Regions from separate parts of the Paenarthrobacter ureafaciens genome, predicted to be linked through region 3. Evidence: riboswitches for the same ligand, from Rfam matches in the RefSeq annotation. Region 3 holds a riboswitch; each other region holds the start of a gene.
What was found. A riboswitch is a leader RNA that binds a small molecule or an ion and turns the genes downstream of it on or off. The one in region 3 is predicted to bind thiamine pyrophosphate.

Region 1: linked by a shared signal. The riboswitch ahead of thiO (glycine oxidase ThiO) and the one ahead of thiD (bifunctional hydroxymethylpyrimidine kinase/phosphomethylpyrimidine kinase) in region 3 are both predicted to bind thiamine pyrophosphate.
Region 2: linked by a shared signal. The riboswitch ahead of AUR_RS07680 (ECF transporter S component) and the one ahead of thiD (bifunctional hydroxymethylpyrimidine kinase/phosphomethylpyrimidine kinase) in region 3 are both predicted to bind thiamine pyrophosphate.

The regions. Positions count from the first base shown of each region.
Region 1 is NZ_SBHM01000006.1:676,576-679,843, forward strand. It holds gene thiS (sulfur carrier protein ThiS) at 1-150, opposite strand, end outside; gene thiO (glycine oxidase ThiO) at 147-1,406, opposite strand; TPP riboswitch at 1,399-1,516, opposite strand; gene thiE (thiamine phosphate synthase) at 1,544-2,206, shown strand; gene AUR_RS04185 (ferritin-like fold-containing protein) at 2,203-2,868, opposite strand; gene AUR_RS04190 (RNB domain-containing ribonuclease) at 2,910-3,268, shown strand, end outside.
Region 2 is NZ_SBHM01000007.1:747,420-750,687, forward strand. It holds gene AUR_RS07675 (ABC transporter ATP-binding protein) at 1-1,284, opposite strand, end outside; gene AUR_RS07680 (ECF transporter S component) at 1,284-1,904, opposite strand; TPP riboswitch at 1,982-2,117, opposite strand; gene AUR_RS07685 (NUDIX hydrolase) at 2,301-2,972, shown strand; gene AUR_RS07690 (DUF4235 domain-containing protein) at 3,041-3,268, shown strand, end outside.
Region 3 is NZ_SBHM01000006.1:256,550-259,817, forward strand. It holds gene thiD (bifunctional hydroxymethylpyrimidine kinase/phosphomethylpyrimidine kinase) at 24-1,544, opposite strand; TPP riboswitch at 1,535-1,633, opposite strand; gene AUR_RS02285 (ribonuclease E/G) at 1,785-3,268, opposite strand, start outside.

The sequences.
Region 1 (3,268 bases), 420 kb from region 3:
CGCATTGCGCGCGACGGCGACACCCAGCTTGCCGCCGTCGGCCGCCTGTCCGCTCGGGTCGAGGGCGCGTCCGGTAACGGACGTGACCAGGGTGCTGACGGATGCGCCATCGGCCACGGTGTGCCGGGCCCCATTGAGTGTGATGTTCATGCTGTTTCCTTGGTGGAAGCGATGGATGGTGTTGGAATGCCGCGCCCGGCGAGGGCGCCTTGCGGAGAAAAACGATCCGGACGGAACCGGACCCACCGGTCATCCGCGGAACCGTCGAGCAAGCCGGCCACGATCTGTGCGGCTATGGGGGTCAGGAGTACGCCGTGGCGGAAGAAACCCGTGGCTATGATCAGGCCCCGGAGGGCGCCGTCCGCCGCGCCCACCCGCCCCAGGAGCGGAGCGTTGTCAGGGGTGCCCGGCCGTGCACGGGCTGTCACTTCGATGAGCTCCAGCTCACCGACTGCGGGGACCAGGATCTGGGCGTCCCGAAGCAGCTGGTACACGCCGCCGGCAGACACCGCATTCGATCCCGTCGAGAGCCCGTCCTCGCGTTGGGTTGCCCCGATCACCACGGTCCCGTCCTCGCGGGGCACGATGTATACCGGCACTCCCCGCACCATTCCGCGGACTGTGGAGGTCAGCAACGGCCGCAGGTCCTCCGGTACCCGGAGCCTGAGGATGTCTCCGTAAACCGGCCTGAGCGGCAGGTGCAGGTCCTCAGGAAGTCCGCCGGTCGCCGCAGCCGCCAAGCCATTGGCCAGCACGGTTTCCCTTGCCGCTACCACTTGGCCGGTGGAGAGTTCAGCGCCCACAACGCGGTCACCCTCCCACAGCAGCCGCCGGGCCTCCGCTGCCAGCTGGAACCCGCTGCTCGCGCCCGGGACCCATGTGGCATCCGACGGGGTGTGCGCGGCCAATCCGGCGAGTATGCACTCCGCCAGCCGGCGGGGGTCCACTTGGTGGTCGGCCGGGATATCGAAAGCGCATGAAATTCCGGGGCTGAGCAGCGGCTCGCGCTGCCGCGCGTCCCGCAGCATCAACGGCTCCACTGTGAGCCCCGCCGCCTGTTGCACGGAGCGCAGATCGGCGAGCGCCCGTCGATCGGCGGCGTCGGCACCCACCGCGAGCGTCGACGTCGTGCTGTAGCCGGTGGTGACGCCGGTACCGGACAATCCGGACACGAACGTTGGCCATAGCCTGGACGATTCGAGCATCAGTTCCAGGAGATCTTCTTCCTGGTAGTGGAGTTCGCTCACGGGGGCCAGCATCCCGGCCGCTGCAAAGGTTGCTCCACTGGCAGGGTTCGGATCGATGAGGGCCACGGAACGGCCTGTGGCCCGGATCCGGTGGGCGATGCCCAGGCCGACTACGCCTGCGCCGATGACGGCAACGTCTGCTTCGATGGCTTCTGCCATTGGTTTCCTTCCCTACGCCGGTATTAGCCGGATCAGGTCAAGCGGTCGGCTCTGAAGCCCTCTCAGCCGGACGGTCATATGACGCTGTCACGGCTCCCGCAGTACGTGCCCAGTTTAGAGGAACTACTCTGGTTTCCATGACCCAGCCTGATCTCCTCACCGACGCCCGCCTCTACCTGTGCACCGATGCCCGCCGGCGGCAAGGCGATTTCGAAGACTTTGTGGACGCCGCGTTCGAAGGCGGCGTGGACATCATCCAGCTCCGTGACAAGACCCTTGAGGCCGCCGAGGAACTGGAGCTGCTCGAGGTCCTGAACAAAGTTGCCGCCCGGCATTCCAAGCTGTGGGCGGTCAACGACCGGGCTGATATCGCCCGTGTTTCCGGGGCTCCCGTGTTCCACGTGGGCCAAAAGGACCTTCCGCTGCCCGTGGCCCGGCAGCTGCTCGGGGACACCACCGCCATAGGTCTCTCCACGCATGGGCCTGATCAGGTGGACGCGGCCATTGCGGCTTCGTCGGGCAGTGCAGGACTGGACTACTTCTGCGTCGGTCCCCTCTGGACCACACCCACCAAACCGGGCCGGACGCCAGTAGGCCTGGGCTTGGTCACATATGCCGCCGAAGCTGTGGAACGCGCAGGATCCGCCCTTCCCTGGTTTGCCATTGGCGGGATCGATCTTTCGAATGTGGAGCAGGTGGTTGCGGCAGGAGCCAGCCGCATCGTCGTAGTCCGCGCCATCACCGAAGCAGAAGACCCGACGGCGGCGGCCAAGTCGCTGCTCGAAGCCCTGGACGCCTAGGCAGCCAGTCCGAGGCCCGTCATCCGGCGGCCGTGGTGATCGGCGAGTTCCGCCGTCAACCGGCCTACCTCCGCCTTGGCCTGTCCGTCATGAAGTACGGCACGCAGGTCCGGGTGCTCCAACGCCACCCGTTGCACCTGGGTGAGGGCCTCACCCACCAGCCTTCGGCCCCATAGGGCAAGGCGCGAAGCCAACCTGGGATCGTCCCTCAGGGCCCGCATGAGGAGGATGCGCAACGCCTCGGTGGCTTGGTCCGCAGAAGCGACTTTCCGGACGAATTGCTGTGTCCCGGCATCCAGGAAGGCGGACACCGTCCTGTAGAAGTCCGAGGACACCGTGTCGATGATGTACGCCTTCAGAACAGACTCGTACCAGTCCCCTGGCGGGGTGCGTTCGTGGAAGTGATCGAATGACGGCTGGAAGCGAAGCATGGCGTCCTCGGGGTCCCGCCCCATCTCGGTAAGCCGGCCGCTGATCAACGCATAGTTGCCGAATGCACCGACCGCGATCTTGGCAAAGGTAGCCCGGTCCCGGAGGGTAGGAGCGAAGCGGGAGTCCGCGGACAACCGCCCGAACGCTGACAATTCGCCATAGGCCATGGCTCCCAGCAGCTCTGCCGGGAGAACGTCCGCGGGAATTCCGCCAGGAGTGGACGTGCCCATGGTCCAAGACTATCCGCCGTTTTCGGGCTAGTCTGACTTTCGTGTCACATCATCGGATAGCGCCCAACGTCGACGATTCTTCCGACCGGCTCGCTGCCTCCCTGGCTGCCTTGAGGAGCGAGCTGGAACTACCCGGCGACTACCCTGCCGACGCCGAGCATGAAGCGCGCCAGGCGGTTCAAAACCTGCAATTGCCGCCCCGCAGCCTGCTGGACGTGCCGTTCGTGACCATAGACCCCGCGACTTCCACCGATCTGGACCAAGCGCTGTTCATTCAGCGTAACGATGCCGGTTACAAGGTCCTGTACGCAATTGCCGACGTGCCGTCCTTCGTGGCCCCCGGCGGAGCCTTGGACGCCGAAACGCGGCGGCGCGGGCAAACGTTCTACGCACCGGACGG
Region 2 (3,268 bases), on a different contig from region 3:
GGACAGGGTGTAGGGATTCGCGTCCACCAAGTGCGTCAAGCGGAGCCTCTCCAGAAGTTCATCCACCCGCTCCTCACCCCTGCCGAGGTGGCGGGGCCCAAACATCAACTCATCCATCACTTTGCCCGTGACGAACTGATGCTCGGGCTCCTGGAACACCGTCCCGATGCGCGAAATCAGTTGATCCGCCTTCCACTTGAAGGGATCGATTCCGGCGCCTTCGGAAAGCTCGACGGCGGCTGAGACCTTTCCTGCCACCGGCGCCAGAAGGCCGGCCATCGTGAGCGCAAAGGTGGACTTCCCCGCACCGTTGGGGCCAGTGATGGTCAACGCCCGTCCTGCCCGCACCTGAGCGGACACACCGGCTTGGACCGGGATGGGCGGGATGCTCTTGAAACCCCTCCGTCGGGGCTTTTCGCGGGAAACGGCCACGTGCTCTGCTGCGAGGAGCAACTCCGCCGGCCCCTCGGCGGTGGTCCTGGTACGGGTACGGGGCACATATCCCGGGACCCAGACTCCGGCTGTGATGAGCATGCTCCGGGCTTCGGCGAGCACCTGATCGGGAGGGCCGTCCAACAGCACTCCGCCACCGGCCGAGCCCGGCTGGAGGACCACGATGCGGTCAACCAAGTCCTTCCATACGGACACCCGGTGTTCTACAACCACCAGCGTGGCACCGGTCTTCTCCAGGCAGCGGCGAACTGCGTCCCGGACTTCCAGCACGCCGGCCGGGTCCAGATTCGCCGTTGGTTCATCGAGCAGGATCAGCCCCGGCCGCATCGCCAGGATCCCGGCCAGCGCCAGGCGCTGCTTCTGTCCGCCGGAAAGAGCCGCCGTCGGGTGGTCCAACGCGAGGCCGTCGCCGGCAGCGGTACGCAACCCGACGTCGTCGAGCGCTTCATGGACCCGGGCCCAAATGTCGTCACGGGGCACGGCAAGGTTCTCGGCGCCGAAAGCGACGTCGTCGCCCACGCGGGACAGGACTACTTGCGTTTCCGGGTCCTGCTGCATGAGCCCGGCCCGGCCCCGCTGTTCGCGAGGTGCCGCACCGTCAATGAGGAGGGAACCGGTCTCGTCCGCGTCGTCTTCCTCATCGCCCAGCACCCCGGCGAGGGCGTGCAGGAACGTCGATTTGCCGGCGCCGGACGGCCCCAGCAGCAGAACCCGTTCCCCGGGTTCGATCTGCAGGTCCAGCCCCTGGATGGCTGGTACCGTCCGGCCGGAATGCCGCCAGCCCCAGCCGTTGGCGGAGATGGCGGCGGGCCGTACCTGTGCCGGTCCCATCAGTTGAAGACTGGCTCTGACGCGGCTTTCCGGGACGCGAAGGAGCTCAGGACGCCCGTGGACGCGAGCCCGCGGGTGGCCACCCAGGACAGTGCCCCGGCGATGATTGCACCCGAAATGGTGGTGAAGGCGATGTAGGCCAGCTTGTCGACGGCTTCGTAGGCGATGTTCCAGCCCCACGGCATGAAGGAATCGTTGAGGCCGCAGAACAGTCCTGCCCCGGCACCCGCGAGGAGGGCCACCGGGAGGTTGAACTTCTTGTAGCGGAAGGCGGCGAAGATCAGTTCCGCGCCGAGGCCCTGAAGGACACCGGAGATCAGGACCGTGGTGCCGTACTGGGACCCCATGATGAGCTCACCCGTTGCTGCGACGGCTTCGCAGAACAGCGCTGCTCCCGGTTTGCGGATGATGAGCATGCCCAGCACGGCCGGGATCATCCACCCACCGGCGATCAGGCCGGTGAGGGGCGGATAAGCAGCATTCATGGGAACGGATACGAGTGCGGCGCCCTGGGACCAGGCCCAGAAGATCACTCCGCCTGCGATGGCAATCAGCGCCGCCACCACAATGTCTACAACGCGCCAGCTGTTGCCGGCCTTCTTCACGCTTGACGTGGTCATTCTTAGCCTCCTGAGGTTACAGGAGGGGAAAGTGCTCCCCGGTATTCCCGGCGGCCTGCTGCCATCCGGTTCCGGACACTCTGAGAAGCTCGACTCCCTTGCGCCGGTACTAACCGGATCAGGTTCGAGGGTCTGCGGCTGTCCGCACTCTCAGCGCCCTCGCGTCTCCTGCATGCCTGCAGGTTCGACGGCGGCGCTCCCCTGTCGTTATCAATCTGCCCTTGTGGGCGTGCCCAGTTTACACCGGAAGGGGTGCGCCGGGTTATGGGCCCGGTCATAAACCTTTTTGCTGTTTCACGGGCGCACAGCCGCGACCGGCTGCGCTGCACACCTGAGAGAATGGGGCCAGCAGGTTCAGCACACCGGATTCACAGCAGCAAGAGGGGCGCCCATCCCATGACAGAACAGCCAGCCAAGGACACCCCCGTGGCCGAACCCCGTCTTGCCGCCAGCGTGATCCTGCTCCGGGATGCGGCGGCGGGACTGGAAGCCTTTGTCCAGCACAGGGTCTCTTCCATGGACTTTGCAGCAGGCATGGTGGTGTTCCCCGGCGGTCGCGTCGATGCCTCGGACGCGGAGGGCTGGGACTACTCCTCCGAACTGCTGGAAAGGCATGCGGCCGATTGGGCGATGAGCTCGATCGCAGCCTCCGACCCGTATGCGCAAGCCGGCACGGTGTTGGCGGCTGCCATCCGCGAAGTGTTCGAGGAAGCAGGGCTGACCCTCGACGCCTCCCAGCTCCGCCCTTGGGCCAACTGGGTGACGCCCACGGACATGCCCAAGCGCTTCGACACCTACTTCTACGTGGCCAGGCCCGCCCCCGGAGCCGAACCGCAGCACCAAACCACGGAGGCCTGGCAGTCACTCTGGATGCCGGTGGAAGGCATCCTGGCGGCCGAGGCAGAGGGCAAGCTTCAGCTCATGCCGCCAACCTATTTCCTGCTCAAGGAGATCTCGGAGTTCCACAGCGTGGAGGCCGTGTGGCAGGCCGAGCACCAAGTGCGGCCCGTCCTGTCACCTCCGGGCTCCATGGCTGCGTTCCTGAAGGAACGCGGGAACAAGCAGTAAACCGCGGTCCCCCTGAATGCCACGGCTTCCGCACGCGACCGCCACTGCCGTGCCGCTAGGCTGAGGTCATGAACTTCTTCTTCAAGCTTCTGGGTGCCGGCGTGAGCCTCGGCGCGGGTTTCCTTGGCACCAAACTGGTGAACAAGGGTTGGGAAAAGGCCACAGGCCACAAGCCGCCCACAGGCCACGACGACGTCGAGACGAGCCTCCGCTCAGCCCTGACCTTCGCGTTGGTGTCGGCTTTCGTCAGCACGCTCATCCAGGTGCTCACCAGCCGCGGAACCCAGCGTGCCATT
Region 3 (3,268 bases):
CCGTCCGACGCGCGGCGTCCGTGTTACGAATGCAGTCTTGGGGCATCAAAGAACGCGGTCTCGTAGCGGCAGGACTGGACGAAGGCTTCCTTCATGGCAGCCCGCTCACGGCCGGATGCCGCAGCTGCTGCGGCATCCGTGAGAGCAATCGCCTTCCGCGTCGCCTCCGCAAAATCCTCGTCCGCATAGGTCCTCAGCCAATCCGCGTAGGGATGGTTCTCCGGGGAACCGGCTTGGACGAAGTCGGCGTGCAGTTGCTGCCCCACTTCCGCATACAGCCAGTAGCAGGGCAGGACCGCAGCAAGCAGGACGCCGTAGCTTCCCGAAGCAGATGACGCCACCAGATGGTCCACGTAGGCCTTGGTGACTGGGCCGCTCTGCGTCGTCGCTTCACGGCCGCTCAGCCAGTTCCGGTGCAATTCGGATTCCACGTCAAGGCACTGTTGGGAACCCCGGGCCCAGAACAGCTGCTCTTCTTCGGTCGGGGCGAGGGCACCTGCCCGGGCAAGCACCCTGGAATACCCGTTGAGGTAAAGGGCGTCCTGGGCCAGGTAGTAACTGAACTCGGACTCCGGCAACTCCCCGGACCCCAAGTCCCGTATGAAGGCAAGCCCTTGGATGGCTTCCAGCTCCACGGCGGCTTCCTTCCACAGGAGGGCAGCGAAGGCCCCGGGCCGGGATGATTCCCGGAGATGGTGGAAATGGTGGATCGGACCGCTCCCCTGGCCCACTTCAAGATCGTCAGCCCTCATCAGAGCCTCGCGCAACCAGGGCTTGACTTCCCGCAGGGACGCCTCCCAATCTCCTGTTCTTGCCTGGACAGTGGCCAGGGCCGAGGACAACGAGCAGCCAGTGCCGTGGCTGTTCCGTGTCTGAACACGCGGTCCCCCGACTTCGATCACGTCCTGACGCAGCAAACCGCTGGTGTTGATGAGCGCATCCGGACACTGCGCCCCCGGCAAGTGGCCTCCCTTGACCAGCACCGTATTGCCGCACTCCCCGGCCAACCGTTTGCCCTGGTCCAGCGCCGCAGGCCAGTCCTCCGCTTCGGGTTCCCCCAGCAGCATGGCCAGTTCCGGAAGGTTGGGTGTAATGAGGTCCGCCATCGGCAGAAGGTCACGCAAGGCTGCCTCGGCTGATTCCCGCAGCAACCGGTCACCGCTGGTGGCCACCATCACCGGGTCCAGGACCACGACGGCGGGACGTACCTTGGCAAGCCAGGTCCGGACCTCGTTGATGACGGCGGCATCACCGAGCATCCCGATCTTCACGGCGTCGATAGCGACGTCGCTGCTGACGGTTTCCAACTGCTGGCGGAGGAATTCCACCGGCGGCACATGCACACCGCTGACGCCCCGCGTGTTCTGGGCCGTCAGCGCGGTGATGGCGGCCATACCGTAGCCGCCGTGCGCAGCAATGCTTTTAAGGTCCGCTTGGATCCCCGCCCCGCCGGAGGGGTCCGAACCAGCAATGCTCAACACCCTCGGATGTGTACGGATGACCGCTGGCAACGGATAAACAGCAGAAGACGACATTGAAGTCATGGAGACATCCCTTCGCCGGTGCTAACCGGACAGGTTCAACGGGTCTGGATCTCAGCCCGGCCCAATGCCCGGCACCCCGTGTCAGTGTCCTAGCCTAGCCCGGAAGCCCCTCACGCCGGGAACCCCGGCGGCTAACGGCCTGGATATGACCCCAGCGGGCGGATGATGACCCGTTGCACGACGAAGGCCGCACAGCATGCGCTGCGCGGCCTTCGTTCCACCTGTGTCTTCAGTGCCTGTTTACAGCTCCGACGCCGGAACACCCACCCCCAGGATGATCGGCTCCGATGCTGCAGTTGGCTTCTTTGCCGGCTCAGCCGGCGCCTTCGCTTCGTGCGAGGTCCCGCCACCTGTGGCGGCCCGAACGTCGTGGTGCTCAACGTTGGTCTCGTTGGCAGCGCCCTGGGCCCTGCTGGCGCTGCGGTTCCGCCTGCCGCGCCGGCCACGGGCGCCGGACCGGGACTCCACGGGTTCGGTACCAGCGGACGTGACTGCCAAGGGGTCGGCGCTCCCGGGAGCCTCAGCAGATTCAACATTCCCGGGCGCGTCCTGCCCAGACCCGGCAACCTCAGACCCGGGGACAACCTCAGGTGTGCCACCCAAGTGCGAGAAGGCCTCAGCCAGCAGATCCAGGCTCATGGCAGGTTTCTTGGCAGGTTCGTCGTGATGCTCCACGAAGGGCAGAGCCACTTCCTCTCCGCCGAAGCGCAGTACCGGAGCCGGACGGCCCTCCCTGGCCGCAGTTTCTGCCGGGGTGGAGCCCTGCGTCTGCCCGCCCTGCTCAGGGGCCTGGGCGGCATCCCCTTGGGCAGGAGCCGACTGCGCAGGAGCCTTCCGGGCAGGATCCGCCTGGGCGGGACCCGACTGGCCTGCTTCCGCCTTGCCGGCGGCGCGTGCTGCTTCCTCGGCGCGGTGCACCTCGTCATCGTGCAGGTGTGCAGCGTGCGCAGCAGCGGCGATCGTCGCCAATGCGGCCCGGGTAGCCTCTGCCTTGGCTTTCTGGGCGGGATCCACGGACTCAGCCGGAGCGGGTGCCGTCGGGGCAGCGGCCGGCTGGACCGGCGTCGTAGCTTCCGGTGCCTGGTTGCCCCCCTTGCCGCGGCGACGCTTACGCTCACTGCGCTGGGACGGCTGCTGTGCTTCGGTGTGGGACCGGTGCTGCTCGGCAGCCACCACATTCGCGCGGCGGTGCTCCACGGGCTCGTCGTGCGTTACCACGCCGCGGCCGGCACAGTGCTCGCATTGCTCACCGAAGACCTCCAGCAAGCCTGTGCCCATGCGCTTGCGCGTCATCTGGACGAGGCCCAGGGACGTCACCTCCGCCACCTGGTGCTTGGTGCGGTCGCGGCCAAGGCACTCCACCAGCCGGCGCAGCACCAAGTCCCTGTTGGACTCCAGGACCATATCGATGAAGTCGATGACGATGATGCCGCCGATGTCACGGAGGCGGAGCTGGCGAACTACCTCTTCGGCCGCTTCCAGATTGTTCTTGGTGACGGTCTCTTCCAAGTTGCCGCCGCTGCCGGTGAACTTGCCGGTGTTGACGTCCACGACAGTCATGGCCTCGGTACGGTCGATCACCAAAGAGCCGCCGGACGGCAGGAAAACCTTGCGTTCCAGAGCCTTGTGGATTTGTTCGTCAATGCGCCAGGCAGCAAAGATGTCCTGGTCCTTGGTCCACTTTTCCAAGCGACCCACCAGGTCAGGTGCAACGTACGTAACGT